Regions from separate parts of the Rhizobium acaciae genome, predicted to be linked through region 2. Evidence: predicted binding sites of a transcription regulator. Region 2 holds the regulator's gene; the other holds the start of a gene.
What was found. Region 2 encodes PhoB, which activates phosphate uptake and scavenging genes when phosphate is short. Its sites were predicted from a motif close to TGTCATNNANCTGTCAT; they were not measured.

Region 1 (15,876 bases), on a different contig from region 2:
AAGTCGACCGCTTCTCGCATGCGGCAATGTCCGTATTGGCAGCGCTCTGCCTTTTCGCCGGCATCCTGCCGGGGATCGTCATCGACGGCCTTGCGCCGGTGACGCTGTCGCTGATCGGTGACCGGATGCCGGTGCAGACGGATATTCCGTGGCTGTCGATCGTGCCGGTCGCCGAAAGCCGCAGTTCCTACAACGGCCTGCTGGTCTTCCTGTTCACCCTCTTCTCGGCGTCGCTGACGGCCTATCTCATCCACCGCTTCGCTTCGCGGCGGCTCCGCCGGGCGCCCGCCTGGGATTGCGGCTTCCCCGAGGTCGATCCGATGACGCAATATGGCGGCGGCAGCTTCGCCCAGCCCGTCCGGCGCGTTTTCGGCACGCTGATCTTCCGGGCGCGCGAGCGGGTCGACATGCCGGCGCCCGGCGATCTCCGTCCGGCGCATTTTGCCGTCGAGACACATGATCTGATCTGGGAAGGGCTTTACCTGCCGATCGCAGGCGCCGTCGGATTTGTGGCCGAAAAGCTCAACCACCTGCAGTTTCTCACGATCCGGCGTTATCTGAGCCTGGTCTTCCTCGCGCTCGTCTTCCTGCTTCTGGTGCTGGCGCTATGGTCCTGATCACAGCTCTTCTCGTCCAGGCATTCCAGATGGCGCTCGTCGTGCTGCTTGCGCCGCTGCTGACAGGCTTCATACGCCTCATCAAGGCGCGCTTGCTGCGTCGGCGGGGGCCTTCCGTGATCCAGCCATACCGTGACCTGCTGAGGCTTCTGCGCAAGGAGGTGGTGCTCGCCGAAAATGCCTCCTGGCTGTTCAGGGTGACGCCCTATCTGATCTTCGCCGTCACGTGGGTCGCAGCCGCCATCATCCCCACCTTCGCTACCGGCCTCATCTTCAGCTGGACCGCGGATCTGATCGCCATCGTCGCGCTGCTCGGCAGCGCCCGCTTCTTCTTGACACTCGCCGGCATGGATGTCGGCACCAGCTTCGGCGGCATCGGATCGAGCCGCGAGGTTATGATCGCGACGCTCGCCGAGCCTTCGATGCTGCTCATCATCTTCACCCTCGCCCTCATCGCCGGTTCGACCCAGCTTTCGTCCATCGCCGCCTTCATGACCTCATCGCAGGTGGGCCTGCGTGTTTCCCTGGCGATCGCCCTGATTGCCTTGGTCATGGTCGCGATCGCCGAAAATGCCCGTATTCCGGTCGATAACCCTGCGACCCATCTGGAGCTCACCATGGTGCATGAAGCCATGGTGCTCGAATATTCCGGGCGCCATCTCGCGATGATCGAGCTCGCGGCATCGCTCAAGCTGTTGCTCTACATCTCGCTGATCGCCTGCATTTTTGGGCCGTGGAAGCTGGCCGTCCTAGGCGCCGGCCCAGCCGTCTATCTGGCCGGCCTGCTCGCCTACCTCGCCAAGCTTGCGGCCGGCGGAGCGCTGCTTGCGCTGTTTGAAACCGCAACGGCCAAGATGCGGGTGTTCCGCGTGCCGGAATTCCTTGGCGCGGCACTCATGCTCGCGCTGCTCGCCACCCTTCTGCGGTTCGTGTCGAGGAGTCTTTGATGGACGGACCGGTCTTCGACATCGCCCATATGTTCGCCGGCGGTCTGGTGCTGGTCAGCATGATGATGCTCTATCAGGACCGTCTTTACGCACTGCTCAACGTCTTCGCCCTGCACTCGTTGATATTGACGCTGTCGGTGGCCTGGCAGGCCTTCATCCAGGATGCGCCGCATCTTTATGTAACGGCAGCAATCGCCCTCGTCTTCAAGGCCATCGTCATTCCCGTCGTGCTCCACCGCATGATCCGCCAGCTCGGCATCCACCGCGAGATCGAGACGGTCGTCGGCATCGGCCCAACCATGCTCGCCGGGATCGGACTGGTCGCCCTGGCGACGGCGGTGATGCTGCGGGTGACGCCGGAGGCGGATCCGCTGGCGCGGGAGGATCTCGCCTTCGCCCTCTCGGTGCTGTTGCTCGGGCTTTTGATCATGGTCACCCGCCGCAATGCCGTCAGCCAGGTCGTCGGCTTCATGTCGCTGGAAAACGGGCTAGTGCTCGCCGCAACCGGCGCCAAGGGCATGCCACTGGTGGTCGAGATCAGTGTCGCCTTCTCGATCCTCATCGCCTTCATCGTCATCGGCGTTTTCCTGTTCCGCATCCGCGAGCGGTTCGACACCGTCGATGTCCGCGCGCTCGATGATTTCAAGGGAAGGAGGCGAAAATGAACGTTTTCTCCCCTGTCCTGGCCCTCGATGCTGTAACGGCCGTCCTCTTGATACCGATTGCGGCGGCGGCCCTTCTGGCGCTGCTGCCCGGCTATCGGATGGCGGCGCGACTGAACGTCCTTGCAAGCCTGCTGACCCTGCTTGCCGCCCTTTGCCTGTTCGTGACCGATCGCCCGGCACCGGGACAATATCTCCTCGTCGACGATCTCAACATCGTCTTCATCGTCCTCAACACCTTCGTCGGCTTCACCACCAGCGTTTTCAGCGCCAGCTACATCGCCCACGAGCTGGAGACCGGGCGGCTGACATCGGCAAATATCCGCTTCTACCACGCCATGTATCAGATCATGATGTTCGGTATGAATCTCGCATTCGTGTCGAACAATATCGGCCTGATGTGGGTTGCCGTCGAACTTGCGACGCTGACCACCGTGCTGATGGTCGGCCTCTACCGCACGCATGAAGCGCTCGAAGCCGCCTGGAAATATTTCATTCTGGGAAGCGTCGGCATCGCCTTCGCGCTCTTCGGCACCATTTTGGTCTATCTGGCTGCGCAGCCGGTGGTGGGCGAAGGTTACGACGCCATGGTCTGGACCATCCTGATCGACCATGCCGCCGCCTTCGATCCGGCGCTCCTCAACGTCGCCTTCATCTTTCTGCTGCTCGGCTACGGCACCAAGGTCGGTCTCGCACCGCTGCATGCCTGGCTGCCGGACGCACATGCCGAAGGGCCGACACCGATCTCGGCGGTCCTTTCCGGCCTGCTCCTGAATGTCGCGCTTTATGCCGTGCTGCGCTTCAAGATGCTGCTGTCGGCCAGTCCCGAGGCGCTCGCTCCCGGACCGCTGATGATGACGATGGGCCTCGCCTCGCTGATCTTCGCCGCCTTCATGCTTTACCGTCGCCGCGACATCAAGCGCCTGTTCGCCTATTCCTCGATCGAGCATATGGGCATTATCGTCTTTGCCTTCGGCCTGGGCGGGCCGATCGCCAATTTCGCCGGGCTGCTGCACATGGTCATGCATTCGCTGACCAAATCGGCGATCTTCTTTGCCGTCGGCCATATCGCCCAGGTCAAAGGAACGCAGAGGCTCTCCGCCATCCGCGGCCTGAGCGAAACGCATCCGGGGCTTGGTTGGGGTCTGCTCACCGGTGTCATCGCTATCGCCGGCCTGCCGCCGGCGGGGATATTCATGAGCGAGTTCCTGATCGTCAGCTCGACCTTCGCCAAGCAGCCGCTGCTTGCCATTCCGCTGGTCTTCGGGTTGCTGGTCGCATTCGGCGCCCTACTGCTCAGACTGACGGGGGCCGTCTTCGGCCAGCCGCGCGGCAGCACGGCGCCGGCCCAGGCGTCCTACCTGCCGATGTATGCCCATCTCGCGCTGGTGCTCGTCGCCGGCGTCTATCTGCCGCCGCCGCTGGTCGCCTGGTTCCAGCATATCGCCAACCTTCTTCGATGATGCGGGGAAAAGATGTCGGTGCTGAGCGATCTGATTGAGAAGGGGGTGTCGGTTCAACATCACGCGCCATGGCCGCGCCGCGTCGTCGATCCGGCGGTATGGGCATCGGCGACACTAGAGCTCGCGAAAGGGCGGTTGACCTTGCTCGGCCTTTGGGGAGAGGAGCACGCAGTTCACATGGCCCTCCTCGATGAATCCGCCGGCTCGATCGCGGTCATCAGCCTTGAAGGGCTGGCGGATGGATATCCCTCCGTTGCGCGGCATCATCCACCCGCGCTGCGGCTGGAGCGGGCAATCCGCGACCTTACCGGATTGGAGCCGCAGGATCTGCCGGATATCCGCCCATGGCTCGATCATGGACGCTGGGATCTGCGCCACCCGCTTGGCGAGCGGGCGGCAACCCTGGCAGAGCCCTATCCCTACACCTTCCTGCGTGCGGAGGGTGACGGTCTGCATCAGATCCCGGTCGGCCCGGTGCATGCCGGCATCATCGAGCCCGGGCATTTTCGTTTCACGGCCAACGGCGAAACGGTCGTCCGTCTCGAAGAACGTCTCGGATATGTCCACAAGGGGATCGAGGCGCTGATGGTCGGAGCGGACCTGCTCCGCGGAGCGCAGCTCGCCGGGCGGACGTCCGGCGACAGCACGGTCGCCTATGCCTATGCTTTTGCTCAGGCAGCGGAGGCTGCGGCCGGGCTTGTCGTCCCGCCCCGCGCGGTATGGCTGCGGGCCCTGATGACCGAACTGGAGCGGCTCGCCAACCATCTCGGCGATATTGGCGCCATCTGCAACGATGCCGCGTTTTCGTTGATGCTGGCCCATTGCGGCGTGCTGCGCGAAGGTGTGCTTCGCGCGGCCGAGACTGCCTTCGGCCACCGGTTGATGCGCGACCGCATCCTCCCCGGCGGTGTTGCAGTCAACCTCAGCGAAGATGGACGCGCCAGCCTGAAGACCCTGCTTGATGAAATCCACCGAAAATTGCCGGCCTTGGTGGAACTCTATGACAACACGGCCTCGCTTCAGGACCGAACGGTCGGAACCGGCAGGCTGCGAGGCGAGCTCGCCCGCCAATATGGTGCCGGCGGTTATGTCGGACGCGCCTCCGGGCGCGGTTTCGACGCACGGGATGTCCTGCGTTACCCGCCCTATGATCAGCTTTCATTCGAGGTTCCGGTGCTGAACGAGGGCGATGTCAATGCCCGCGTCTGGATCCGCATTCGCGAAGTCGAGCAGAGCCTATCCCTGCTGGGCCAGATCCTTGACCGGTTGCCGGATGGTCCGATCGTGAGGGATATCCCCTTCATCAATGAGAGCCGGGAGGGCATGGCGCTCGTCGAAGGCTTTCGCGGCGACGTTCTGGTCTGGCTGCGGCTGACTCGGGAGAGTAGGATCGAACGCTGCCATTTGCGCGATCCATCCTGGTTTCAATGGCCACTGCTGGAGGCCGCGATCGAAGGAAATATCGTCGCGGACTTTCCGCTCTGCAACAAGTCGTTCAACTGTTCCTATTCCGGTCACGATCTCTGAAGGCAACCCATCATGCGCAAGCTCCTCTTCGAAAGTCTCATCCGGCCGCCACTGACGGAACTGAGACCGCCGGTTTCCGACGCTGCGATGACAGAGCTCGCCGCCGCCATCGAAAGGAGCGCGCGCCTACGGCTTGGACGCAGCCTGTCGATCCGAGCCGTCGATGCCGGGTCCTGCAACGGCTGCGAGCTGGAAATGCACGCCCTCAGCAATGCTTTCTATGACATCGAGCGCTTCGGGCTTCGTTTCGTCGCCTCGCCGCGGCATGCCGATGTGCTGCTGGTTACAGGCCCGGTGACCAGGAACATGGTGCAGGCACTCGAACGGACCTACATTGCCACGCCCGACCCCAAATGGGTCGTTGCCCTCGGCGACTGTGGTCGCGATGGAGGCTGCTTCGCGGGCAGCTATGCCGTCCTCGGCGGGGTTTCGAAGGTCGTGCCCGTCGATCTGCATATTCCAGGATGTCCTCCTTCACCAATGGATATCCTCAAGGGTCTGCTCGCGCTGCTTGAAGATGTGAACAGGGAGGGCCGCGTTTCGTGACGGGCAGTTTCGATGGTTCGACTTCTACAGGCTGGGATCATTGCAATCACCACGCTGGCCGCGGCAGCGCCAAGGCTACTTGCAACCATTTGGCACCGGATCGTGCCACCAATACCGCCGCGCCGGCGGCATGACATTGCGCTGGGCGGTCAACCGGCGGATCCCGCTATGCGCATGGCAATCGATGCCGTCGAGAAGGTGTTTGTCCGGGATTTCAAGTGGTCTTTTCGCAGGCTGCCGGTTTCGAAGGTCGGCATCGATGCACGGGCCGAGATTCTTGATAGCGGGCGGCCAACCGGAAAGTTCCTGCCTCTTCAAATCAGATCGATACCATCATGGGTGGAAGCCGGTGGCGATTACATCCATCGCGGCGAGCGCAGCCATCTCGATTACTGGGCGAAACACTTGTTGCCTGTCTGTATCGTCATCGCCGATGCCCGCAGCGGGATAATGCGATGGCAGAGAGCCGACAAGGGGAACTGCGCGGAAACGGAGTCGGGGTGGGAGATGGTTGTTCCGGCAGCCAACGTGTTGGATGCTAACGCCAAGTTCTGTTTCGACGAGGCCGTTGCCTCCGATCAGGAGTCGCTGATGCGCTCTGCCTTTGCCCTTGATCGAGAGCTCATGGAGGAAGTTCAGGATCAAACAACTTTTTTCGTGTGGGACGAGTGGGGCGACACGACAGCGATCTTTTCCAACCTGCAGATCTATATCGGCGAAGACGGGAGGGACGAGCCGGATATTCGGATCGACTATCTTCTTCGGGCAGACAATCTGCATGACGTCATGACCAGGCTCTTCCCTTGGGCAACCTACTCTTACGCCGAGCCGATCAAGGAATATTCCGAAGAGGTTGCCGTGCACGTTCTCGAGGTCGAACTTCGACCTGAAGCAGAGGCCTATCTCGAGGCCGAAGACTTTCTGGTGGCGGGCTACCCCGATGAGGAGGAGCCGTGCGCGCCGGAATCCGAGGGTTATGTTACGGCGCAAGAAGAAGAGGCGTTCTGGCGGAGCCGGGGTGTTTCTCGCGGGCATCGCAATCAGGACGAATGACGATACCGTGCAAATCGCGGATTTGGGGTCAAAGAGGCGGCAGGCACAACGCTGTCTACACGACGTGAACCTGCCGCTTTGGGAATCAGCTTTTCGTATGCCACTCTTTTCCTCCGCAGCAGCATTTTTGGAAGTGCGTGATTGTTTTCATCGGCCGTGCAGATCATCCGGTCGCGCAGGGTCCGGGATCAAACAGCTAAAGCGTGCGAAACATCACCAATGCGTCGACGTAACCTTGCGTCGGATGAAGGAAGACGCCAGGAAGCCGGCCGACGATATCGAAGCCGAGAGATTGCCACAGCCCCACCGCACGCTCATTGCTGCTGACGACGAAATTGAACTGCATCGCCCGAAAGCCCCGCAAGCGGGCATGCTCCAGGGAATGCTCATGCATCAGCCGGGCGACGCCACGGCCGCTTGCCGCAGAATCGGTCATGTAGCCGCAATTGCAGACATGCCGGCCGCCGCCTGCCTGATTGGCCTTGATGTAATATGTGCCGAGGATCACGCCATCCTCTTCGGCGACGAAGGTCTCGCGGTCCGGCCCCATCCAATAGGCCAGCGCATCGGCTTCGCTCAGATCGCGATCGAGCGCATAGGTTTGGCCGGCGCGGATCGTCGGACCGATGATCCTCCAGATCGCGCCTTGATCGTTCTTGTCTGCGGGTCGGATCAGCATGCTCGATCTCTAACGAAACCGGACACGCCGCGCAACGGGTCGGCAGCCTCCGGCAAAAGCCGGAAGCGTCCCGGCCTCAAACCCTTTCAAGCGCTATCGCAATCCCCTGCCCGACACCGATGCACATGGTCGACAGCGAATATTGTCCGCCGATCTCCAGAAGCTCGAGTGCCGCCGTGCCGGTAATGCGTGCGCCCGACATGCCAAGCGGATGGCCGAGCGCGATCGCGCCGCCATTGCGGTTTACGCGCGCGTCATCATCGGCAATCCCGAGCGCGCGCAGCACCGCCAGCCCCTGGCTGGCAAAGGCTTCGTTGAGTTCGATCACGTCGAACTGCTCCTGAGTCATACCGAGCCGTGCCATCAGCTTGCGCGAGGCCGGGATCGGCCCGACGCCCATCACCCTTGGCGGAACCGCGGCAGCCGCGCCGCCGAGGATGCGGGCGATCGGCGTCAGGCCGTATTTTCGCGCCGCCGCTTCGGAAGCGACGATCAGTGCGGCCGCCCCGTCATTGACGCCGGAGGCGTTGCCGGCCGTCACCGTGCCGCCTTCCTTTTTGAAAGGTGTGGCGAGTTTCGCCAGCGTTTCGATCGTCGTCGCGCGCGGATGCTCGTCCTTGTCGACGATTACAGCATCGCCCTTGCGCTGCGGGATGGTCACCGGGGTGATCTCCTTCGCCAACCGTCCGTTTGCCTGGGCCGCTGCCGCCTTCACCTGGCTTCGCACCGCGAAGGCATCCTGGTCTTCGCGGCTGACATGATAGTCCTCGGCGACATTCTCGCCGGTCTCCGGCATGGAATCGACGCCGTATTGCTTTTTCATCAGCGGGTTGACGAAACGCCAGCCGATTGTCGTGTCATGGATTTCGGCCGCCCGTGAAAAGGCGGTCTCGGCCTTCGGCATGACGAAAGGCGCGCGCGACATGCTCTCGACGCCGCCGGCGACCATCAGCTCGGCCTCGCCGGAGCGGATGGCGCGCGCGGCCGTGATCACCGCATCCATGCCGGAGCCGCAGAGCCGGTTGATCGTCGTGCCGGGTACGGCGATCGGCAGGCCGGCCAGCAGGGCCGACATGCGCGCGACATTGCGGTTATCCTCGCCCGCCTGGTTGGCGCAGCCGAAGATCACGTCGTCGACGGCTTCCCAATCGACGGCGGCATTTCGTTGCATCAGCGCCTTCAGCGGGATTGCGCCGAGGTCGTCGGCGCGCACCTGGGAGAGCGAGCCGGCAAAGCGGCCGATCGGCGTTCTGATATAGTCGCAGATAAAGGCTTCGGTCATTACTTTTCCTCAGAGTTTGGGCACGACGAGGTCGGCAACCAGGCCCTCGACATGCAGCGGCGCGCCGGTCATGGCCTGCAATTCCTCCTGCGACATCGCGGCCAGCATCTCGCGCAGGACGAAGCGTCCCTTGACGATGTCGATGACGGCATGGCTCGTATAGACGCGGGTGATGCAGGCAACGCCGGTCAGCGGGAAGGTGCATGCCTCCACCAGCTTCGGCTCGCCTGTCTTGGTGACGTGCTCGGTGATGACGCAGACCTGTTTGGCGCCGTGCACCAGGTCCATGGCGCCGCCTACGGCCGGCACACCCTTGCTGCCCACCCGCCAATTGGCGAGATCACCACTCTGGGCAACCTGATAGGCGCCGAGGATCGCGACGTCGAGATGGCCGCCGCGCACCATGGCGAAGCTGTCGGCGTGATGGAAGAAGGCAGCACCCGGCTTCAGCGTCACCGCTTTCTTGCCGGCGTTGATCAGATCCCAGTCCTCCTCGCCTGCCGCCGGCGGCTCGCCGAAGTTCAGGATGCCGTTTTCGGTGTGAAAAATCGCCTGACGGCCGGGCGGCTGATAACGGGCCACCATTTCGGGAAAGCCGATGCCGAGGTTCACATAGGCGCCGTCGGCGATGTCCTGCGCGGCGCGCCAGGCGATCTGTGCATTGGAAAGCTTGATGTCTTCGCGGGTGTCGATGGTCATACGTAGGCCACTCCGGCTCGAATGAGCTCTTCTTCCTGCTGGGGATTGGGAACAGTGACGACGCGGTCGACGAAGATGCCTGGCGTCACCACCTGCTCGGGATCGATGCCGCCGGCCGGCACGATGGATGAGACCTGGACGATGGTTTTCGCCGCCGCCATGCACATCAGCGGATTGAAGTTGCGGCCGGCCTTGTTGTAGGTGAGATTGCCCTGGATATCGCCGATCGCAGCCTTGACGATCGCGAAGTCGGCCTTCAGCCAGCGCTCCTGCACGTAATGGCGGCCGTCGAATTCGGCGATGACCTTGCCGTTGGCAAGTTCGGTGCCGTAGGCCGTCGGCGTATAAAACGCCGGGATGCCGGCGCCTCCGGCGCGGATGCGCTCGGCAAGCGTTCCCTGCGGCACCAGCTCGAGCTCGATTTCGCCGGCCAGATATTTATCGGTGAAGGCGCGCGGATCCGACGAACGCGGGAAAGAGCAGATCATCTTTCTGACCATGCCGGCATCGATCATCGCAGCGATACCGATGCGCCCGTTGCCGGCATTGTTGTTGATCACGGTGAGGTTCTTTGAGCCCTTGTCGATCAAGGCATGAATGAGCTCGATCGGCGCGCCCGAGCCACCAAAACCACCGATCATGACGGTCGCGCCATCCCCGATCTCAGAGACGGCTTCCGCCGTGCTCCCGACTGTCTTGTCCATGCGAGACCTCTCCTTGGCTAGATGCGGCCGGGAACTCTCCATCCCGTCCTCTGCCGTAGACATAAAGCGCGGCGGGTCAGCCGGCAATTCATTTTGTGCGCTATTTGACATTTGTTCGTATACCGCACATATTGGAATGAATCTCATTGGAGACCAGACCCATGCGCGAAACGGATTTCGTCAGCGGCTTTGCCCGCGGCCTGAAGGTCATCGAAGCTTTCGGCGAAACCCGGCAGCGGCTTTCCATCGCCGAAGCCTCGAAGCTGACGGAGCTTGACCGCGCCACCGTGCGCCGCTCACTGCTGACGCTCGCCGAACTCGGTTATGCCGATTATGACGGCAAGTTCTTCACGCTGACGCCAAAGATCCTGCGCCTAGGCCATGCCTATCTCTCGGCAACGCCGCTGCCGGCGCTGCTGCAGCCGCACCTCGATCATCTTTCGGAGAAGGCCGGCCAGAGTGCCTCGGCCTCGGTGCTCGACGGCACCGACATCGTCTATATCGCCCGCGCCTCGCAGCGCCGCGTCATGTCGATCAACCTCACCCCCGGCAGCCGCCTGCCCGCCTACTGCGCCTCGATGGGCCGCGTGCTGCTCGCAGGCCTTCCAGAGAGCGAGGTACGCGCCATCCTCGCCCGCAGCGAGCTGAAGCAAAACACTGCGAATACCAAGACCGACCCCGAGGACCTCATCACCGAATTCCGCCGGGTCCGCGCCGAGGGTTACGCCATCATCGATCAGGAGCTGGAGATCGGCCTCTGCTCCATTGCCGTGCCGGTCGATAACGACCGCGGCGAAACGGTCGCGGCGATCAATATCGGCGCGCCGGCCGCCCTCGTGCCAGCGGCGGAGATGAAGGAACGCTATCTGCCGCTGCTGAAGGAAACGCAGGCGGCGCTGCGGCCGCTGCTGCGGCGGTGATGGTAAGCAGTTCCAGCAAAAGTGCGCAGCGGTTTTGCGTCCGGAATGCGTAAAATAAGAGATGGAGCTGCCCCGGTCAGCGCCGGGGCCGCTCGTAATCGGTCAATGCGACAGGTCGAGCGCGGCTGTCAGGTCACCCATCGGCGGCCGGTCGTTATTGCGCAGCGCCTTGTCGCGGGCGATGATCCCCGGCAGCACCGGCAGATCGTAGCGCGCGGTGATGAAGCGGATGATCGAGGTCGTGTCGTACTGGGTATGATCGACCATGCCGCCCTTGGCGAAGGGCGAGATGATGAAGGCCGGAATGCGGTTGCCCGGGCCCCAGCGATCAGCCTTCGGCGGCGCGACATGATCCCAGAAGCCGCCATTTTCGTCATAGGTGACGATGACGAGCATATGGCCCCATTGCGGGCTCTTCTCGAGGTGGGAGACGATATCGGCAAGATGCTGGTCGCCGCTCGAAACATCGGCATAACCGCCATGTTCGTTGAGGTTGCCCTGCGGCTTGTAGAAGGAAACCGCCGGCAGCTTGCCGTCGTCGATATCTTTGAGGAAGGCTTCGCCGCCAAGGCCACCATCTTTCAGATGCTCGGCACGCGCCGGGGTGCCGGGCGCGAAATTGGCGAAATAGTTGAACGGCTGGTGGTGGAACTGGAAGTTCGGCACCGGGGTGGCATTCTTGCCGTCAAGGACTGCCTGCCAGGCGCCGCTATACCAGGCCCAGCTGACGCCCTTCAGCGACATGAGATCGCCGATGGTGATTTCATGTTGCGGCGGCAGCGTCGTTGCGGCGGCAGGATCGGCATAGGCCGGATCGCCGTTCTTGGCCGGCGGATTAGCGCTCGGCTGGTAGGGCGGCTGCATGGTGTTGACGGCGTAGAAGTCAGGCGTCAGGTTGCCGTCGGAGACGAATTTCGGTGCGCCCTCCAGCGCCGACTTCGAGGCGTTTTCCGCGACCGTCAGCGACGTGCCGTCCGCATCCACCTTGGCGATGGTCGGCTTGGCGGGGCTCTTGTCGGCATCCGGATAATAGGGTGCACAGGCGCAGACCAGCGCGAAATGGTTGAGGAACGAACCGCCGAAGGCGCCCTGGAAGAAATTGTCGGCAATGACGTATTTCTTGGCGACCTGCCACATCGGCAGGATGGAGCCATCGTAATGGCCCATGACTAGGCTGCCGGAATCGGCCCAGGCGACGAACTTGTCGTTCTTGCCGCCGTCGATCTGCATCTGCTCCTGGTAGAAGCGGTGCCAGAGGTCGCGAGTGATGACCGAAGGCGCCTCTGCGAAACCCTTCGGGTCGTCGATCGCGAAGGCGGCGTTGGCAAGATGGGCCGACTGCGCCTCGGTGACGGCAGGCGAGACACCCTTGGCGGTGAGGCCGCCCCAGGCTGGCGGCAGTTCGGACAGCGGCTGGCCGTCGCGGTCAAGCTGGCGGGCGCGATCGGCGGTCGCGTTGGAGAGCCCGTCGGCGCCGGGAAAGCTGCCGTAGAGATTATCGAAGCTGCGGTTTTCGGCATAGATGACGACGACATTGTCGATCTTGTCGTAACCGGCGGGCGCCGCATGGGCTGCCGTCGCCATGGCAAACGGCACGATGGCCGATCCGGCGAGACAGATGGAATGGAGGAGTTTCAGTCTTTTCACGGGGAGTACCTCATGGCTAGGGGGCGTTGGCTAGAGGGAGCGAAGAACGCTCGGGGGGCGTTCGGACGCTATTCCGGCCGTCTATCAACTTTGTGACATCAGGGGTTGCCGTGATGCCGCAGGGAATAGCCGTCATCAATTTGTTGCAACGAGGTTCGATCATGGAGGAAACCAGCCTTAAGCTATTGGAATCCTTATGATGACGATCAAGACCATCTGGCTTGTGCCGTCCGGCCTGGCGGTGAGCATGGGTGCCGTAGCGCTCTGTCTTGCCATTCTTCCCCTGCGGCAAAGCAGCGCGGCGACCGCCTCCGGCGTTCATCCCGGTCCGATGTCGCGCGCTGAGGCCTTTGCCTGGGCCGAAACGCTCACCGCGCTCGGCCGCAAGATATTCTCAGATCCCTCGCTGTCGGCCTCGGGGCTCCATGCCTGCGCGTCCTGCCATGATCCAGCTCACGCCTTCAGCCCGGCATCGGCCATGCCGGTCGAAATGGGCGGCGAACATGGCGACCAACCGGGCCTGCGCGCGGTTCCAACGCTGCGCTATCTGCAGGCAGTACCTGCTTTCACCGAACACTACTACGATTCCGAAGACGAGGGGGACGAAAGCGTCGACAATGGCCCGACGGGTGGCCTGACCTGGGACGGCCGGGTCGATCACGGCGCCGATCAGGCGAAGATCCCGCTGCTCTCGCCTTTCGAGATGGGCAACAAGGATGCGGCCGCAGTGGTGGCGAAGCTGCAGACGGCGGCCTATGCCGGCGACATCAAGGCAGCCTTCGGCGAGACGGTGTTCGACAATCCGCAAGATGCCTTCGATGCCGCCGCCGAGGCGCTCGCCACCTTCGAACAGAGCGGCCCGGATTTCTATCCCTATTCCAGCCGCTACGACGCCTTTCTCGCCGGCAAGACGACTCTGACGGCGCAGGAGCTGCACGGACGACAACTGTTCGAGGATCCGGCCAAGGGCAACTGTTCGAGCTGTCACTTAAGCGAACCCGCCAATGACGGCGAGCCGCCGCAATTTTCCGATTTCGGCTTCCTCGGGCTTGCCGCACCGCGCAACATGGCGATCCCGGCCAACAGTGATCCCAACTATCATGATCTCGGTCTTTGCGGCCCGCAGCGTACCGACTTTGCCGGACGCAGCGAATATTGCGGCCTGTTCCGCACCCCGACGCTGCGCAATGTCTCGCTGAAGAAGAGCTTCTTCCACAATGGCTATTTCCACTCGCTGCGCGACGTCGTCTCCTTCTACGCGACGCGCGACAGCGATCCCGGCCGCTGGTATCCGAAAAACTCAGACGGCACGGTCCGTAGATATGACGACCTGCCGCAGGCCTATTGGGACAATCTCAACCAGGACCCGCCCTTCGGCAGGAAGCCGGGCGATGCGCCCGCCCTCACCGATCCCGAAATCGACGACATCGTCGCTTTCCTCGGAACACTGACCGATGCCGACCTGCAATCCGATGCGACCGGGCATTGACCCGGGCCGGCGGACCACTCTTGTTGTGGACCTGCCAGGCTGAGGACGGAAACGCATCTCGGTCATTGCTTGAGAATATGCAATCGGTGTTTCATATGCGTCATTGACGAATGGAGGTAGCGATGGCCAGCATGACGATCCGGAATCTCGCCGATGCCATTCGCGCCCGCTTGCGATCGATCGGGGGAATTGAGCTCGCAGTTCCACCCCGCCAGCCGATCCGAGACGCGCCGGACTTTGACGCGTAACGATCCCGATACCACTGTCATATCGGAAGTCGGAAGGACTTCACGTTCATTCATGGCCGGTTGAAACCGGGGCCGCTATCCTACAAACCGGCGAAGCATTCCCACTTGATGTATCATAATATCCGATATACATCATTTCATCGGAAATGGTGGGGGAATGATGGAACGCTCGTTTTTGACGATTGCCGCCGGCGAGAATAATGATGCGATACGCGCGCTTTCGGCGCCGGCGCGGCTCGAGATGCTCAAGCTGCTCTGCGCCAAAGGGCCGATGAATATCAACGATATCGCGCGTGCCCTTTCTCTGCCTCAATCGACTGTCGCCACCGGGATTCAGATCTTGGAAGATGCCCGGCTTGTCGATTCCCAGCTGACGAAGGCCCGCAAGGGAAACCAGAAGATCTGCTCGGCAATCTATAGCGAAATTCTGATCAGCTTTGAGGAAAGTGCGGCCCAAAGGGCCAACAATATCATCGAAGTCGAGATGCCGGTCGGGCTCTACACCAGTTGTGACGTCCATGCGCCATGTGGTCTTTGCTCCACCGAGAGCGTCATCGGTCCTCTCGATGTCCCCGACTATTTTCTCGATCCGCAGCGCATGCAGGCCGGGCTCGTCTGGTTCGGCAGGGGATATGTGGAATATAAATTCCCAAACAATGCCAAGGTGTTGAACAAGGATATCCGTGCCATCGAGTTTTCGCTGGAGCTGTCGTCGGAAGTGCCGGGCACCAATCCGGACTGGCCGTCTGACATAACCCTCTGGGTCAATGGAATGGCGATCGGAACCTGGACGTCTCCCGGCGACTATGGCGACAAGCGCGGCGCTTTCACGCCGGCATGGTGGAAGCTCGAGGGCTCGCAATATGGGATGATGAAGACCTGGCGCATCTCCACGCGCGGAACCTTCATCGACGGTATCGCCGCCTCGAATGTCACGCTCAGCGATCTTGCCCTTGCCCAGCATTCCTCCATCCGGCTCCGTGTCGGCATCGCAGAAAATGCCGGCCATACCGGTGGCGTCAATATTTTCGGCCGCGGCTTCGGAAATCACGGACGCGATATCATCATGCGGCTGCATGTCTGAAAAATCAAAATCGGATATCTTGATTTAAATATCACGATTCTTTCCAGTTTCCGTCGTCGTCAAAATCGCAGAAACAACTGAAATAAAACAATTTTCTCTGAAATCCATATTAGTATGATTAAAGCCGCAACTTGGTTGACAGAACAACATTCCTGATATCAAGTTAGAGGCAAGAAAACAAAATATTTGATATATAAACGGGAGGATCCGTTGAAGACGAACGTTGTGGTTCACCGCGATTTCCGCATCGCGACCATTGATTCCAGGCTCTACAGTTCATTTCTCGAGCATCTCGGCAGGGCGATCTAC
Region 2 (15,876 bases):
GTTCGACGGCCCCGTGGTATCAGGCGAGACCCGCGCGCCCGAAGTGACCTTCGGCCGCCGCGATGAGGCGAGCCTCGACGACGTGCATGCCGAGAGTAGCGATCATCTGGCTGCCGCTCCCGTCGGCGAGGAACGCCTTGCCCGCGGTCAGCGCGCCACCAATATGGATTTCCGCCCGGAGCGGGCGGCAGGCCGCCGTAAGCCCAGAAAATTCTTTTCGCGGCTGCTCGTCTGGTGCGTCCTGCTGGCCTTCATCGGCATCGGCGCCTGGTGGGTGCATACGTCGGGCCTGCTGATGACGGCGGCCGAGCGCGACACCAGCGTTGCCAATCCGCCGGCCAGCACCCAGCCCGAGGATTTCACTGGCAATGACGACAGCGCCGGCAATGCGGGCTCTCACACCGATCAGCCGGTGACGATCGACCCGCAGAACAGCTTTTCGGCCGATTGGATCCCCGTATTCAAGCCTGAAGACGCCGACAAGATCCAGAGCGGCCCGCGGGCGCGCACCGAAAAAATCGACGAGAATGATGGCCCCGCCGTCCGGCTGATTTCCGAAAGCGGTGCAGCCGACGGCAATGTCTCGATCAGCGTGCCCCCATCGGTGCTGCAACAGCTTGCCGGCAAATCCTCGACGATCGCGCTGACGCTGCAGTCGACCAGCGACGAGCCGACCCAGGTCACCGTCGAGTGCAATTTCCAGACGCTCGGCAATTGCGCCCGCCATCGTTTCACCGTCACCCGGGAAAAGTCGGATGCGCTGCTGCAGGTGAAGTTCGATCGCTCGCTGGCGCCGAATTCGCCGGGTACACTGACGATCAACAGCGATCTCGACGGCAAGGCGCGCGGCATCAACCTCTTCGCCATCCGCATCCTGCCGGGGCAGTGACCCCGGTCCCGATGCAGTCGGTGGCCCGGTCCCGATGCGATCGGTGCCCTATTTCAGAAAGTCTGGCCCCGAGCCGATGATCTTCTCGTCGACCATGCCGAGCGCCAGCTTGTCCTTGCCGTCATAATCCATCTTGTTCAGCATGTGGCGGATGAGCTCGAGGCGCGCCCGCCGCTTGTCATTGGCGCGGATCACCGTCCAGGGCGCGAAATCCGTATGGGTTTCCTTCAGCATCCGGTTGCGCTTGTCGCTGTAATCGCCCCATTTCGTCAGTGCCGCGATGTCCATCGACGACAGTTTCCAGACTTTCAGCGGATCATGCCTGCGATCATGGAAGCGCTTGAGCTGCATCTCGCGGCCGATATCGAGATAGAATTTGAAGAAGAAGATGCCCTCATGGGCGATGATCTTTTCGAGCTGCGGCGTCTGCTTGAGGAAGTCCTCATATTGCTGCGGCGTGCAGAAACCCATGACCGGTTCAACGCCGGCGCGGTTGTACCAGGAGCGGTCGAACAGCACGAATTCGCCAGCCGTTGGAAACTGCGCGACATAGCGCTGGAAATACCATTGCCCCTGCTCGCGCTCGGTCGGCTTGGTCAGCGCCACGACGCGCGCAAGGCGTGGGTTCATATGCGCCGAAGAGGCCGAGATCGCGCCACCCTTGCCGGCAGCGTCGCGCCCTTCGAACAGCGCCATCACCCGCTTGCCGGTCGCCTGCAGCCAGAATTGCACCTTGACGAGTTCGATCTGCAGCTTTTCCAGCTGCGCCAGATAGTCCTCTTCCTTGAGCTTCTTCTTGTGGGGAAAATCACCGGATGCCAGCGCATATTCGTCCACCCATACCGGCAGGATCGGATCGTCGACGTCGAAGATGCGCTTCTTTCCGTGGATCTCCAACTCCACGGCCCTGCTTTCGACGGTCTCGCCCATATGGTCCTCCTCAGCCTGATTGTTCCCTTTCCGCAGGCGAACATAGTTACCGTTGAAAATCAAATCTTTCGCGGACGGCCGATCATTTTTCGTGGGTTTCGGCTGCGGCCTTTCGCTTGAGGTGCGGCAGCCCGAAAACTTCTGTCATGAATTACCGCTATCAGGCAGAGTTCAATATTAAGAAAAACGAATCGACGCTGCGAGGGCCCTTGCAAGACGAAACTCCGTGGAGAAAAAGCCTGTCGGCGCGCATAAGGCGCGAACGGCCGGTGCTGCTTGCGGCGATCCTCAGCGCGCTCGCCGCGCTTGCCGCCGGCATGAACAAATGGGTTGTGCTTGGGCTGCTGCTTGTGATGATCCTCACCGCGCTTTTCAATGAGGCCCCGGTCATCGCGGCCGACCCCGCCCCGCCGGTGGAGATCGAGCCGGAAGCACCGCCAAGCCGCCTGCCGGAAGTTTCCGCGACGCTCTCCGGCCTCGATATCCCCGTCATGGTGCTGTCGGACGATGCCTCGGTGCTCTTCCAGAACCGCGCTGCCGAAAAGGCCTTCGGCGAGGTGGCGCTCGGCGCCCATATATCGGCCCGCCTGCGCTCGCCCGGCGTGCTCGACATGGTGCGCGAAACCATCGCCACCAACGCGCCGAACCAGATAGAGCATTCCGAGCGGCTGCCCTCCGAGCGCGTCTATATCGTGCGCAGCGCGCCCATAGAATTCGCGGCCGGAGACGGGCCGCATGAGCGCTATTTCATCCTGTCCTTCCGGGATATCTCCGAGGTCCGCCGCATTGACCGCATGCGCTCGGATTTCGTCGCCAATGCCAGCCATGAGCTGCGCACGCCGCTTGCCTCGCTGCGCGGCTTCATCGAGACCATCCAGGGGCCGGCGAAGAACGATCTGAAGGCGCAGGCGCGTTTCCTCAACATCATGCTCGACCAGACGACGCGTATGAGCCGGCTGGTCGACGACCTGCTGTCGCTCTCGCGCCTGGAGCTGAAATCGCACATCGCGCCGGATGAGAAGGTCGATCTGGTGCCGCTGCTCGGCCATGTCAGGGATGCGCTGTTGCCGCTGGCAAGGGATGTCGGCGTCGACATCAACCTGCATCTGCCTGACGGCAAGGTCGAAGTGCTGGGCGACCGCGACGAGCTTGTCCAGGTCTTCGAGAACCTGATGGAAAATGCCTGCAAATACGGCCAGGAGGGCGAGGTCGTCGATGTCTGGGTGAAGAACGGCACCGGCCAGCCGGTCGAGGTCAGCATCGTCGACAGGGGCCCGGGCATTCCGGCCGAGCATGTGCCGCGCCTGACCGAGCGCTTCTATCGCGTCAGCATCGAGGATAGCCGCTCGAAGAAGGGCACCGGCCTCGGTCTTGCCATCGTCAAACACATCCTCACCCGCCACCGGGCGCGGCTGGTCGTCAAGTCGGAAGTCGGCAAGGGCACCGATTTTACCGTCCGCTTCTGACGATATGTCGCAACACTTTTACGTTGCATAATTTTGTTATTTTAAATCAACGGCTTATATTGTCACAAATGTTTCATCGATTTGACATAAAAGGACGAGGCTTCAAGAGCTAAGAGAGTCCCGCCGATGAAAAAAGGCAATGCGAGGGCCTCTCTAAGGCCGCACTCACACAAGCCCAAATGCCGGGAGATTCAAATGAACACCTTTAAACTCACCGTTGCCGCGCTCGCTGCAACCGCTGCTTTCGCTGGCGCTGCCGTCGCCCGCGACCAGGTTCAGGTCGCTGGTTCGTCCACCGTCCTGCCTTACGCAAAGATCGTTGCCGAGTCCTTCGGCGAAACCTTCACCAACTTCAAGACGCCAATCGTCGAATCCGGCGGCTCAAGCGCCGGCCTGAAGGAATTCTGCAAGGGCGTTGGCGAAAACACCATTGACATCGCGAACTCTTCCCGCGCTATCAAAACAAGCGAGATCGACGCTTGCAAGGCTGCCGGCGTAACCGACATCCAGGAAGTCAAGATCGGCTACGACGGCATCGTCTTCGCCACCGACGCTTCCAACGCCGATGTCGCTTACGTTCCTGAAGACCTCTACAAGGCCCTCGCAGCCCAGGTCGTCGTCGACGGCAAGCTCGTCGCCAACCCCTACAAGAAGTGGTCGGAAGTCAACCCGAAGCTTCCGGCTGTCGATATCGCTGCCTACATCCCGGGCGAAAAGCACGGCACCCGTGAAGTCTTCGAGGAAAAAGTCCTGGCGGCCGGCTGCGAAGCATCGGGCGCCGTAGAAGTCATCAAGGCCGCGGTGTCGGACAAGGCGGCTCAAGGCAGGACTTGCATCGCCGTTCGCAAAGACGGCGTTGCTGTTGATATCGACGGCGACTATACCGAAACGCTGTCTCGCATCGCCGCCAACAAGACCGGCGTCGGCGTATTCGGCCTTTCCTTCTATGAAAACAACGCCGACAAGCTCAAGGTTGCGACCATGAGCGGTATCGTTCCGTCCACCGAAACGATCGCCAACGGCACCTACCCGGTTTCCCGCCCGCTGTTCTTCTACGTCAAGAAGGCACATCTCGGCGCAGTTCCGGGCCTGAAGGAATACGTCAACTTCTTCGTATCCGACCAGATGATCGGCCCTGACGGCCCGCTCGCCGAATACGGCCTGGTTGCCGCTCCGGATGCCGAGCGCGAAGCGATCCGCAAGGAAGTCGAAGCAGGCAAGTCCATGTAATGACTTTGCCGGCGCGGTGCCTTTCAGCCCGCGCCGGCATTGCCTCATGTCCCTGCGCGCCGGCGTTTCTGGAGCTGCAGGGTTGGAATTCCTTCTCCATGATTGGAAGCTGAAGGTAGCTGATCAAGCTGCCGGGCTTTTTGGGGCTATGGGCCTGGGGACGTAACGAATGAGCACATCCATCATACTTTTGTGCCTTGTGGTGATCGGTGCCGCTGCCTATCTGGTCGCGCGCAACCGCGCCACGGCGCTTGCCGGAGGCCGGTCTTCCGCATTGCATTCACGGCCGGCCTATTACGGCGCCTATGCGGCGATCTGGGCGGTTCTTCCCGCCCTCATCGTCCTTGGCCTCTGGCTCTCCATCAGCCCTGGCATCATCCAGTCCTCGGTTCGCAGCACTTTCCCTGACGACATCAAGGCTCAAGTCTCGGTCGAGCAGGATCTTGGCTATTCGACGGTGGCGACGGTCGCCCGCGGTCTGACGATGCTGACCTCGGATGAAACTGCGGCGGTCGGCAACGATCCGGCTGCTTTGCAGGCCAAGCTCCTCGAAAAGGGCGTGCCGCTCGCCGGCCAGCCGCTGCCTTACATGCTCGATGCCGCCAGGACGCTCAACGCCTTGAGCATGACGAGCCGCATCGCCATGACGGCGGTCGTCTTCGCTCTCGCCGTTGCCGGCGCCTTCTATGCGCTGCGCTCCATCGCTCCGCGCTTCCGCGCCCGCAACCGGGTTGAGCGCGTCATGCTCTGGGGCCTGCTGCTCGCCTCCTCGATCGCCATTCTGACGACGATCGGCATCGTGCTCTCCATGCTGTCGGAAGCGGCCCGCTTCTTTGCGGCCGTTCCCGCCATGGACTTCTTCTTCGGCACCGTCTGGGATCCGCGCTTTGCCGGCGCCGGCAGTTCGTCCTTCGGTCAGTTCGGCCTTATCCCGCTGTTGCTGGGCACGATGTATATTGGCCTGGTCGCCATGCTGGTCGCCGTGCCGGTCGGCCTCTTCGCCGCCATCTACATGGCCGAATACGCCTCGCCGAAGGTGCGTGGGGTCGCCAAGCCGCTCCTCGAAGTGCTCGCCGGCATTCCGACGATCGTCTACGGCTTCTTCGCGCTCGTCACCGTCGGTCCGTTCCTGCGCGATTTCTCCGCCCAGGTCAGCGGCCTTCTGTCCGGCAACTACAGCAATTTCATTCAGGCGCAGAGCGTTCTGACGGCCGGTATCGTCATGGGCATCATGCTGATCCCTTACGTCTCCTCGCTGTCGGACGATATCATCACCGCCGTGCCTCGGTCACTGCGTGACGGTTCGCTCGGTCTTGGCGCCACACGCTCCGAAACCATCAAGAAGGTGGTCTTGCCCGCAGCCCTTCCCGGCATCGTCGGCGCATTGCTGATGACTGCCTCGCGCGCCGTCGGCGAAACCATGATCGTGGTGCTGGCCGCCGGTGTGGCTGCCCGCATTCAGATCAATCCTTTCGAGCCGATGACGACGGTGACGGTCAAGATCGTCAACCAGCTGACCGGCGACCTCGAGTTCACCTCGCCGCAGACGCTGGTTGCCTTTGCCCTTGGCATCACGCTGTTTTGCATCACGCTTTGCCTCAATATCTATGCGCTCTACATCGTGCGCAAATACCGGGAGCAGTACGAATGACGGATATTGTTTCTCCCACATCAGGCGTCACCGTTTCCAAGGCGCCCGTGCGCCGCGATATCGGCATCAAGCGGCGCTATGCCGCCGAGCGCCGGTTCCAGGCCTATGGCATCGCCGCCATCACCTTCGGCCTCGTCTTCCTCTTCATCCTGCTGTGGACGGTGATCGGCAAAGGCTACACCGCCTTCCAGCAGACGGCGATCACCTTGCCGATCGAATTCGTCGAGAAGACGATCGACCCCGACAATAAGCGTGCGACTGATCCCTCTGCGCTGATCGCCGCCAACTATCCGGTTCTCCTGCGTGACGCGATCGTCAAGCAGCTGAATATCAATGCCTCGAGCCGTCCTGACGTGCGCGATGCATCCGCCATGCTGTCGAAGGGCGCGCCGATCCAGCTGCGCGATATGGTGATGGCCGATCCGTCGATCATCGGCAAGACGGTCAATGTCACGGTTCTCGCCGACGCCAATGTCGACAGCGCCAACAAGGGCCAGATCGACCTCTCGGTCGGTGAGAAGAACCGCAAGGTCAACGACAAGCAGATCGGCTGGATGAACGAGCTGAAGGCGAGCGGCGCTCTCCACAAGCAGTTCAACACCGGCCTTTTCGTCAACGGCAATTCTAGCCGTCCGGAGGCCGCAGGCCTCGGCGTCGCCCTGATCGGCTCGCTCTACCTGATGCTGATCGTGCTCGTGCTTGCCCTGCCGATCGGCGTCGCCGCCTCGATCTATCTCGAGGAGTTCGCGCCGAAGAACAAGCTGACGGACCTGATCGAGGTCAACATCAACAACCTCGCCGCGGTCCCTTCGATCGTCTATGGTCTGCTCGGTCTTTCCGTCTTCATCAACTTCATCGGCCTGCCGCGCTCGGCCTCGCTGGTCGGCGGCCTGGTGCTGACGCTGATGACCCTGCCGACGATCATCATCGCGACGCGTGCGGCACTGCGCGCCGTGCCGCCGTCGATCCGCGCCGCAGCGCTCGGCCTTGGCGCTTCGAAGATGCAGATGGTGTTCCACCATGTGCTGCCACTTGCCATGCCGGGCATCCTGACCGGCACGATCATCGGCCTGGCGCACGCGCTCGGCGAAACCGCGCCGCTGCTCCTGATCGGCATGGTCGCCTTCGTCGCAAACGCGCCGACGACACCGCTCGATCCCTCGACGGCTCTGCCCGTACAGGTCTATATGTGGGCCAACGAGGCAGAACGTGCCTTCGTTGAGCGTACTTCGGGTGCCATCATAGTCCTGCTCCTGTTCCTGATCGTCATGAACATGGGCGCCATCCTCTTGCGTCGTCGCTTCGAGCGCCGCTGGTAAACGGAGTTACAAGATCATGAACATGTTGACGGAAGCTGCAGTTGAAAAGGCGCTGGATCACAAGATGAGCAACGTCCCTTATAAGATGATCGGAAAGGATGTGTCGGTTTACTACGGCGAGAAGCGCGCGCTTTTCGATGTGAACCTGAACGTCCGCGAAAACACCGTAACCGCCCTGATCGGCCCGTCCGGCTGCGGCAAGTCGACCTTCCTGCGGTGCCTCAACCGCATGAACGACACGATCGATGGCTGCCGCGTCACCGGCAAAATCACCCTCGACACCGACGATGTCTATGATCCCGATATCGACGTCGTCGAACTTCGCGCCCGCGTCGGCATGGTCTTCCAGAAGCCGAACCCGTTCCCGAAGACGATCTATGAAAACGTCTCCTACGGCCCGCGCATCCATGGCCTTGCCAAGTCGAAAGCCGACCTCGACCAGATCGTCGAGACCAGCCTGCAGCGCGCCGGTCTCTGGAACGAGGTCAAGGACCGCGTGCACGAATCCGGCACCGGCCTGTCGGGCGGTCAGCAGCAGCGCCTCTGCATTGCGCGTGCCGTCGCCGTCAGCCCGGAAGTCATCCTGATGGACGAGCCCTGCTCGGCGCTCGACCCGATCGCCACAGCCAAGGTCGAGGAACTGATCCACGAGCTGCGCGAGAACTACACGATCGTCATCGTTACCCACTCCATGCAGCAGGCAGCGCGCGTCTCGCAGCGCACCGCCATGTTCCACCTCGGCAACCTCGTCGAGGAGAACGACACCGACAAGATGTTCACCAATCCCGACGATCCGCGTACCCAGGACTACATCATGGGTCGCTTCGGTTGATTTTGGCGACACCAAGCCTTCCCGTTATTCGAGGATAAAGCCCTATGGCATCGACACATATTTTTTCTGCCTATGATGATGATCTGAAGTTCCTGTCCAGGCGGATTTCCGAAATGGGCGGCCTGGCCGAGCAGATGGTCGGCGAATCCGTGCGCGCCCTCGTCAACGGCGATACCGCGCTGGCGCAGAAGGTCATCTCGGACGATGTGATCCTCGATCACGCCGAACGCGAAATCGGCGACAAGGCGATCGTGACGATCGCCCGCCGTCAGCCAATGGCCTCGGACCTGCGTGAAATCATGGGTTCGATCCGCATCGCCGCCGATCTCGAACGCGTCGGCGACCTCGGCAAGAACACCGCCAAGCGCGTCATCGCCGTCCAAAGCACCGGCGTTCCCCGCAAGCTTGCCCGCGGCCTCGAGCATCTGTCCGAGCTGGCGCTCGTCCAGCTCAAGGAAGTGCTCGATGTCTACACCAATCGTTCAGCCGACAAGGCGAATGCGATCCGTGAACGCGACAACGAGATCGACGCGATGTACACCTCGCTGTTCCGCGAACTCCTGACCTACATGATGGAAGATCCGCGCAACATCACCAGCTGCACGCATCTTCTCTTCTGCGCCAAGAACATCGAGCGCATCGGCGACCATGCCACCAACATCGCCGAGACGATCTTTTACATGGCGACAGGCGCGCAGCCGGAAGGCGATCGTCCGAAGGATGACAGCGCCAACACCGTCGGCGCGGTCACAGAATAACCGCCCGCACCCGTCAATTGCGTGCGCGCCCGTCCGGGCGCGCAAAGAGGTCGCAGCCAATTTTTGAATTTGCGCAGGATGCATTGCTTAAATCACCCTGGTTTAAGGATCATGCGCGAGGAGACCGACACGCATGATCCCGAGAGTTGCAGTTGTTGAAGACGAGGAAGCCCTCAGCGTGCTTCTTCGCTACAATCTCGAAGCGGAAGGCTTCGAGGTCGATACCATCCTTCGTGGCGACGAAGCCGAAATGCGGCTTCAGGAGCGCACGCCCGATCTTCTCATCCTCGATTGGATGCTGCCGGGTGTCTCCGGCATCGAGCTCTGCCGGCGCCTGCGCATGCGGCCGGAAACCGAGCGCCTACCAATCATCATGCTGACGGCGCGCGGCGAAGAGAGCGAGCGCGTCCGCGGATTGTCGACGGGCGCCGACGATTATGTCGTCAAGCCCTTCTCGACCCCCGAACTCGTTGCCCGCGTCAAGGCGATGCTGCGCCGCGCCCGTCCCGAGGTGCTGTCGACGGTGCTGAAATGCGGCGATATCGAGCTCGACCGCGAGACCCATCGCGTCCATCGCAAGACCCGCGAAGTCCGCCTCGGCCCCACCGAATTCCGCCTGCTGGAATTCCTGATGTCGTCGCCGGGCCGGGTCTTCTCCCGCTCGCAGCTGTTGGATGGCGTCTGGGGCCACGATATCTATGTCGACGAGCGCACCGTCGACGTCCATGTCGGCCGCCTGCGCAAGGCGCTGAATTTCTCCAACATGCAGGACGTCATCCGCACCGTCCGCGGCGCCGGTTATTCGATGGAAGCCTGAGGGCTTTCATCCATTGTTTCAGCAAACATCTGCCCCTCACCCGGCCCTCATCCGGTCGCGCGTATGGCAGCCCCTCACCCTAACCCTCTCCCCCGTGAAAAACGGGGAGAGGGACGTGCCAAACGGGGCGTCAACGGGGACCGAGAGGGTGCGGCATACTTCCTTCGCCCCGTCAGAACGGGGAGAAGGTGCCGGCAGGCGGATGAGGGGCAGCCATCGGCACGAACCAAAATTGCATAAAAAAACGGGCCACTCGGCCCGTTTTCTGCATTCTAACAATGGTTGCCCGCTCAGCTAGCCCGCGCTGCTGCCCGGCGGCGTTCGTTGACCGGCTGGTAGGCGAGCTTCTGGTGATAGCTGCAATAGGGCGAATTATCGGGGGACTCGCAGCCGCAGAAATGGAAGTCGTCCTTCAGCGGATCGCCGACCGGCCACTTGCAGGTGCGCTCGGTCAGTTCCGTCAGGCCGAGGCGGCGCGAAATCGGCACCACCACATTGCCTCTCGGCACGTATTCCATTTCCTCGATCGTTTCGATCTCGATCTCTTCCTTCAGCATCGTCGCGCCCTGCTGGCGGGTGACGGTGCGGGTCGTGATCCGGGAGGCGTAGTTCGGCGCGCGCGGCGCCGATGTGTTGCGCTTCGGCGTTCGCGCCGCGGTGTTGGTGCCGCCGGCCTTGGCACGGCCCGGAAGGCACAGCCGGTGCACTTTGCCGATGACCGCGTTTCGGCTGACACCGCCAAGTTGTGCCGCGATCTGGCTCGCGCTCAGTCCTTCGGCCCAAAGCTTCTTGAGTTTCTCGACCCGCTCGTCTGTCCAGTTCATGCCCTGTCTCCACCTTTTGCGTTGGTGATGGCAGAATCCCTCACCGTTGTCCCGGGAGCTCCGAAACAAGAAACGCTTGATCAATTTTGGTGACTAGTTCCGCCGCATGCAGTCTAGTAATTGATCTTTAACCTAGTGTGAGGCTGACTCCGTGACAAGAGTCGCATGAATCCGGATGAATCGAATTCGTAGTTTTCCCCAACTTGCTGCCCCTGCGTGGCATTTCTGCAATAATGCCTGTTGAAGACTGAAAATGCCGCTGTACACCTGTGCTGCATACGCTAAGGGCGCCGTTTTGTTGACATTGCAGCGCGAAAAGGAAATAGTGCCACTCGCCGCCGCAAGGCGGCATTTTTAATTTTTTTGGGCCTGGTTTCCTTAGCCGGAGTCATTGCCTGCCAACTTTGATGGAGATCGCGCCATGGCTGAAGCCGCGCCGCTTTATGACACCTATTCTCGTGCCCCGCTGCGGTTCGAGCGAGGCGAGGGCGTGTGGCTGATCACCGAAAGCGGCGAGCGATATCTCGATTTCGGCGCCGGCGTCGCCGTCACCTCCGTCGGCCACAGCAATCCGCATGTGGTCGGTGCGCTGAAGGAGCAGGCCGATAAGGTCTGGCACCTGTCGAACATCTATGAGATCCCCGGCCAGGAGCGTCTGGCAAAACGGCTGACGGACGCCACCTTCGCCGACAAGGTGTTCTTCACCAATTCGGGCGCCGAGGCGCTCGAATGCGCGATCAAGACGGCGCGCCGCTACCAGTTTTCCAAGGGCCATCCCGAGCGCTTCCATATCGTCACCTTCGAAGGCGCCTTCCACGGACGGACGCTGGCAACGATCGCTGCCGGCGGCCAGGAGAAATATCTCGAGGGCTTCGGTCCCAAGGCGCCGGGTTTCGATCAGGTGGCTTTCGGCGATATCGAGGCGGTCCGCGCCGCAATCACCGAGGCGACGGCCGCCATCCTCATCGAGCCGGTGCAGGGCGAAGGCGGCGTCCGTCCTGCCACGCCCGAGTTCATGAAGGCGCTTCGCCAGCTCTGCGACGACAACGGCCTGCTGTTGATCCTCGACGAGGTCCAGACCGGCGTCGGCCGCACCGGCAAGCTCTTCGCCCATGAATGGTCGGGCATCACCCCCGATATCATGGCTGTCGCCAAGGGCATCGGCGGCGGGTTCCCGCTCGGCGCCTGCCTTGCCACAGCAGAGGCCGCCTCCGGCATGAAGGCCGGCACGCATGGCTCGACCTATGGCGGCAATCCGCTTGCCATGGCCGTCGGCAGTGCCGTGCTCGACATCATCCTTGCCGATGGCTTCCTCCAGCAGGTGCGCGACGTAGCCCTTGTCTTCCGCCAGGGCCTCGCCTCGCTGAAGGATCGTTATCCCGATGTGATCGAGGATATCAGAGGCGAGGGCCTTTTGCTCGGCATCAAGGCTGCCGTTCCCTCAGCCGAACTGCTGCAGACGATCCGCGCCGCCCATCTGCTCGGCGTGCCCGCCGGCGACAATGTCATCCGCCTTCTTCCGCCGCTCGTGGTCACCGCCGAGGAAGCCCGCGAGGGCCTTGCCCGCGTCGAACGCGCCGCCGAGAGCATTCGCGCCTCCAAGGTCAAGAAGACGGCTTGAAGAGATTGCCGCCTTCGGGCGCAGCACAGGTAAGAAGACGATATGAGCCCTAAACATTTCCTCGATCTTTCGGCAGTCACATCAGCCGATCTCAGAACCATCATGAACGATGCGCTTTCCCGCAAGCAGGCCTTCAAGGCGGGCCAGGGCGACAAGCCGCTCGCCGGCAAGATGCTGGCGATGATCTTCGAGAAGCCGTCGACGCGCACCCGCGTCTCCTTCGACGTCGGCATGCGCCAGCTCGGCGGCGAAACGCTGTTCCTCTCCGGCACCGAGATGCAGCTCGGCCGCGCCGAGACGATCGGCGACACCGCCAAGGTGCTGTCGCGCTATGTCGATGCGATCATGATCCGCACCACCGAGCATTCGCGGCTGGTCGAGCTGGCCCAGCATGCGACCGTGCCTGTCATCAATGCGCTGACGGATGACACCCATCCCTGCCAGATCATGGCCGATATCATGACCTTCGAAGAGCATCGCGGCCCGATCAAGGGCAAGACCATCGCCTGGACCGGCGACGGCAACAATGTGCTGCATTCGCTGGTCGAGGGTGCCGCGCGCTTCGGCTACCGCATGAACATGGCCGTCCCCCTTGGCTCGGAGCCCAAGGATCACTATCTGAACTGGGCCCGCAATGAGGGCGCCGAAATCATGCTCTGCCATGATGCCGACCGTGCGGTCGCCGGCGTCGATTGCGTGGTGACCGATACCTGGGTCTCCATGAATCAGGAACATCGGGCCCGGGGTCACAATGTCTTCCAGCCTTATCAGGTCAACGCGGCCTTGATGGCCAAAGCCGGCAATGATGCATTGTTCATGCATTGCCTGCCCGCTCATCGCGGTGAGGAAGTGACAGACGAAGTGATCGACGGTCCGCAATCCGTGGTCTTCGATGAAGCGGAAAACCGTCTTCATGCGCAGAAGTCGATTCTTGCTTGGTGCCTGGGCGCGATCTGAACCATAATCGGACGTCGCGAGAGACAGACTCGCGACCGCGTGAGCGAAGGGCACGCTGGCCCATCGCTCTGAAAACTAGGAGTTAAAAGCCATGGCAGAAGCTGCAGCCGCCCTCGGCCAGTTTGATTTCGCCGGCGATGACCATGTCGTCCCCTTCCAGGTGGAAGGGCTGGATGTGCGCGGCCGCGCCGTTCAGCTCGGCCCGATGCTCGACGCCATCCTCGAGCGTCATCATTATCCCGCACCCGTTGCCCGGCTGCTTGCCGAAGTCGTCGTGCTGACGGTGCTGCTCGGCACCTCGCTGAAGTTCGACGGCAAGTTCACGGTGCAGACCAAGGGCGACGGCCCGGTCGATCTTCTCGTCGCCGATTTCTCGACGCCGGAAAATGTCCGCGCCTATGCCCGTTTCGATCAGGCGCTGCTCAACAAGGCGATCGAGTCAGGCGAAACCGAGCCGGAGCAATTGCTCGGCAAGGGCATTCTCGCCTTCACCATCGACCAGGGCAAGTTCAGCCAGCCCTACCAGGGCATCGTTGCGCTCGACGGCACCACGCTGGAAGACATTGCCGGCGTCTATTTCCGCCAGTCGGAGCAGATCCCGACGCGCGTCCGTCTTGCCGCGGCCGAACTCTTCGACCGTGACGATGCCGGCAAGCCGCGCCATCGCTGGCGGGCAGGCGGCCTCGTCGCCCAGTTCCTTCCGGAAGCGCCGGAGCGCATGCGCCAACCGGATCTCCACGGCGGCGACGGCGACACCGGCAGCCGCCCGCACGGCGAGGACGATGCCTGGCTCGAAGCGCGTTCGCTGGTCGAGACCATCGATGCCGATGAACTCACCGATCCGCTGGTCGGCACCGAGCGGCTGCTGTTCCGCCTGTTCCACGAGCGCGGCGTGCGCGTCTACGAACCGCGCGCGGTTTTCGACCGCTGCAGCTGCTCGCGCGACAAGATCAAGGGCGTGCTGAAGGGCTTTTCGGCCGAGGAGATCGAGGCCAGCCAGGAAGATGGCGAAATCGCCGTGACCTGCGAATTCTGCTCGACCACCTACCACTTCGAGCCGGCCGAGCTTCAGCCGGCGGAATAGTTGACACCACTGCTGTCCGGTTCGCGCGAGTGGCTGCCCCTCACCCTAACCTTGCCGGGGTCGAGCCACTGGTCTCGACCCGTCCTGCGGACCCCCGTAAAAACGCGGCGAGAGGACGTGCCCTACGAAAGGTTGGTGGGGAACGGAGAGGTTGCGACACGTCCCCTTCGCCCCGCAAGAGCGGGGAGAAGGTGCCGGCAGGCGGATGAGGAGCAGGCCTCGGCAATCTCCCAGGAGCCGGGCGTCGAAGACGTCTCAGGAACGTGGCGCTGACGGAATATGACGTCTCAATTGATGCGCCTCAGTTAAGCACCCGCAGCAGCCCAGGCGAATCCAGCGAGAAGGCGGGGATGTCGACATCGAACATCTCGCCGTCGTCCGTTTCCATCTGGTAATGGCCGAACATCAGCCCTGAAGGCGTGTCGAGCGGGCAGCCGGAGGAATATTCGTAGGTGTCGCCGGGGCTGAGCCGCGGCTGCTCGCCGACGACGCCGGGGCCGGTCACCTCGTCCACCTGGCCGTTCTGGTCGGTGATGTTCCAGTAACGGTTGACCAGCCGAACGGCTATGCCGGAATTGTTGCTGATGACAATCCGGTAACCCCAGACATAGCGATCGTCTTCCGGATCGGATTGCTCCTCCAGATAGAACGGCTCGACAACGACTTCGATCTCTCTTGTGAGGGCGCGATACATGCCTTGCACCTTAGTCAAGATATGTTACCCGTATCTTATAAGAGGCCCTGTCCGTCAAGAAACGGAACAATTATCATCGCTGAAATGGCTGTGATCCGAAGGTTTTCGAACGTTAAGCCTAATTGTCAGTGTTAATTCCGTTTCGGAACGCCGCGGCGGGCAAACTTGTTCCCCCGGCCTCACGCAGTGAGGTCCGGCACCGTCTCACCTTGGTGAGATCCGGCCTCACCTTGGTGAGGTCCGGCCCGGCCGAACCCCAAATGAGGTCCGGCCGCTTATTTCTGGATCAGGCCGAAACCTTGGCAAGCGCCCGCGCGAAATCCTCGATCAGGTCGTCGGTATCCTCGATGCCGGCCGAAAGGCGGACCGTGCCCGGAGAAATGCCGAGTTCGGCGCGCGCCTCATCCGTCAGGTTCTTGTGCGTCGTCGTCGCCGGATGGGTGATCAGGCTCTTGCTGTCGCCGAGATTGTTGGAGATCTTGATAATCTCAAGCGCGTTCTGCAGCGCAAAGGCCGCATCCTTGCCGCCCTTCAGCTCGAAGGCGACCAGCGTCGAGCCGCCGGTCATCTGCTTGGCGATGATATCGGCCTGCGGATGGTCCTTGCGGCCGGGATAGATCACCTTGGCGACCTTGCCTTGCTCGGCCAGGAAATCGGCGATCTTTGCCGCATTCTCGGTCTGCTGGCGCACGCGCAGCGGCAGCGTCTCGATGCCCTTCAGCAAAGTCCAGGCATTGAACGGCGACATGGCCGGGCCGGTATGGCGGAAATAGTCGTGCAGGTTCTCGTCGATCCATTCCTTGT

Region 1: OLZ32_RS36020 (acid phosphatase) is a predicted target of PhoB. The motif match lies at 12,877-12,893, and genes of this name have one in related genera.

Annotation. Positions count from the first base shown of each region.
Region 1 covers NZ_JAPCZO010000037.1:7,500-23,375, reverse strand. Annotated here, with positions in the region: gene hyfB (hydrogenase 4 subunit B) at 1-617, shown strand, start outside; gene OLZ32_RS36075 (respiratory chain complex I subunit 1 family protein) at 608-1,564, shown strand; gene OLZ32_RS36070 (hydrogenase-4 component E) at 1,564-2,229, shown strand; gene OLZ32_RS36065 (hydrogenase 4 subunit F) at 2,226-3,689, shown strand; gene OLZ32_RS36060 (hydrogenase large subunit) at 3,702-5,216, shown strand; gene OLZ32_RS36055 (NADH-quinone oxidoreductase subunit B family protein) at 5,229-5,762, shown strand; gene OLZ32_RS36050 (DUF4365 domain-containing protein) at 5,775-6,815, shown strand; gene OLZ32_RS36045 (GNAT family N-acetyltransferase) at 7,012-7,494, opposite strand; gene pcaF (3-oxoadipyl-CoA thiolase) at 7,571-8,776, opposite strand; gene OLZ32_RS36035 (3-oxoacid CoA-transferase subunit B) at 8,786-9,475, opposite strand; gene OLZ32_RS36030 (3-oxoacid CoA-transferase subunit A) at 9,472-10,179, opposite strand; gene OLZ32_RS36025 (IclR family transcriptional regulator) at 10,341-11,099, shown strand; gene OLZ32_RS36020 (acid phosphatase) at 11,202-12,746, opposite strand; gene OLZ32_RS36015 (cytochrome-c peroxidase) at 12,946-14,235, shown strand; gene OLZ32_RS36010 (ArsR/SmtB family transcription factor) at 14,641-15,567, shown strand; gene arfA (arabinosylfuranosidase ArfA) at 15,778-15,876, shown strand, end outside.
Region 2 covers NZ_JAPCZO010000036.1:10,649-26,524, forward strand. Annotated here, with positions in the region: gene OLZ32_RS35795 (regulator) at 1-889, shown strand, start outside; gene ppk2 (polyphosphate kinase 2) at 938-1,819, opposite strand; gene phoR (phosphate regulon sensor histidine kinase PhoR) at 1,966-3,285, shown strand; gene OLZ32_RS35810 (substrate-binding domain-containing protein) at 3,481-4,515, shown strand; gene pstC (phosphate ABC transporter permease subunit PstC) at 4,685-6,166, shown strand; gene pstA (phosphate ABC transporter permease PstA) at 6,163-7,485, shown strand; gene pstB (phosphate ABC transporter ATP-binding protein PstB) at 7,502-8,317, shown strand; gene phoU (phosphate signaling complex protein PhoU) at 8,362-9,075, shown strand; gene phoB (phosphate regulon transcriptional regulator PhoB) at 9,209-9,892, shown strand; gene OLZ32_RS35840 (GcrA family cell cycle regulator) at 10,183-10,716, opposite strand; gene OLZ32_RS35845 (aspartate aminotransferase family protein) at 11,138-12,337, shown strand; gene argF (ornithine carbamoyltransferase) at 12,380-13,294, shown strand; gene OLZ32_RS35855 (Hsp33 family molecular chaperone) at 13,386-14,378, shown strand; gene apaG (Co2+/Mg2+ efflux protein ApaG) at 14,680-15,072, opposite strand; gene OLZ32_RS35865 (O-succinylhomoserine sulfhydrylase) at 15,359-15,876, opposite strand, start outside.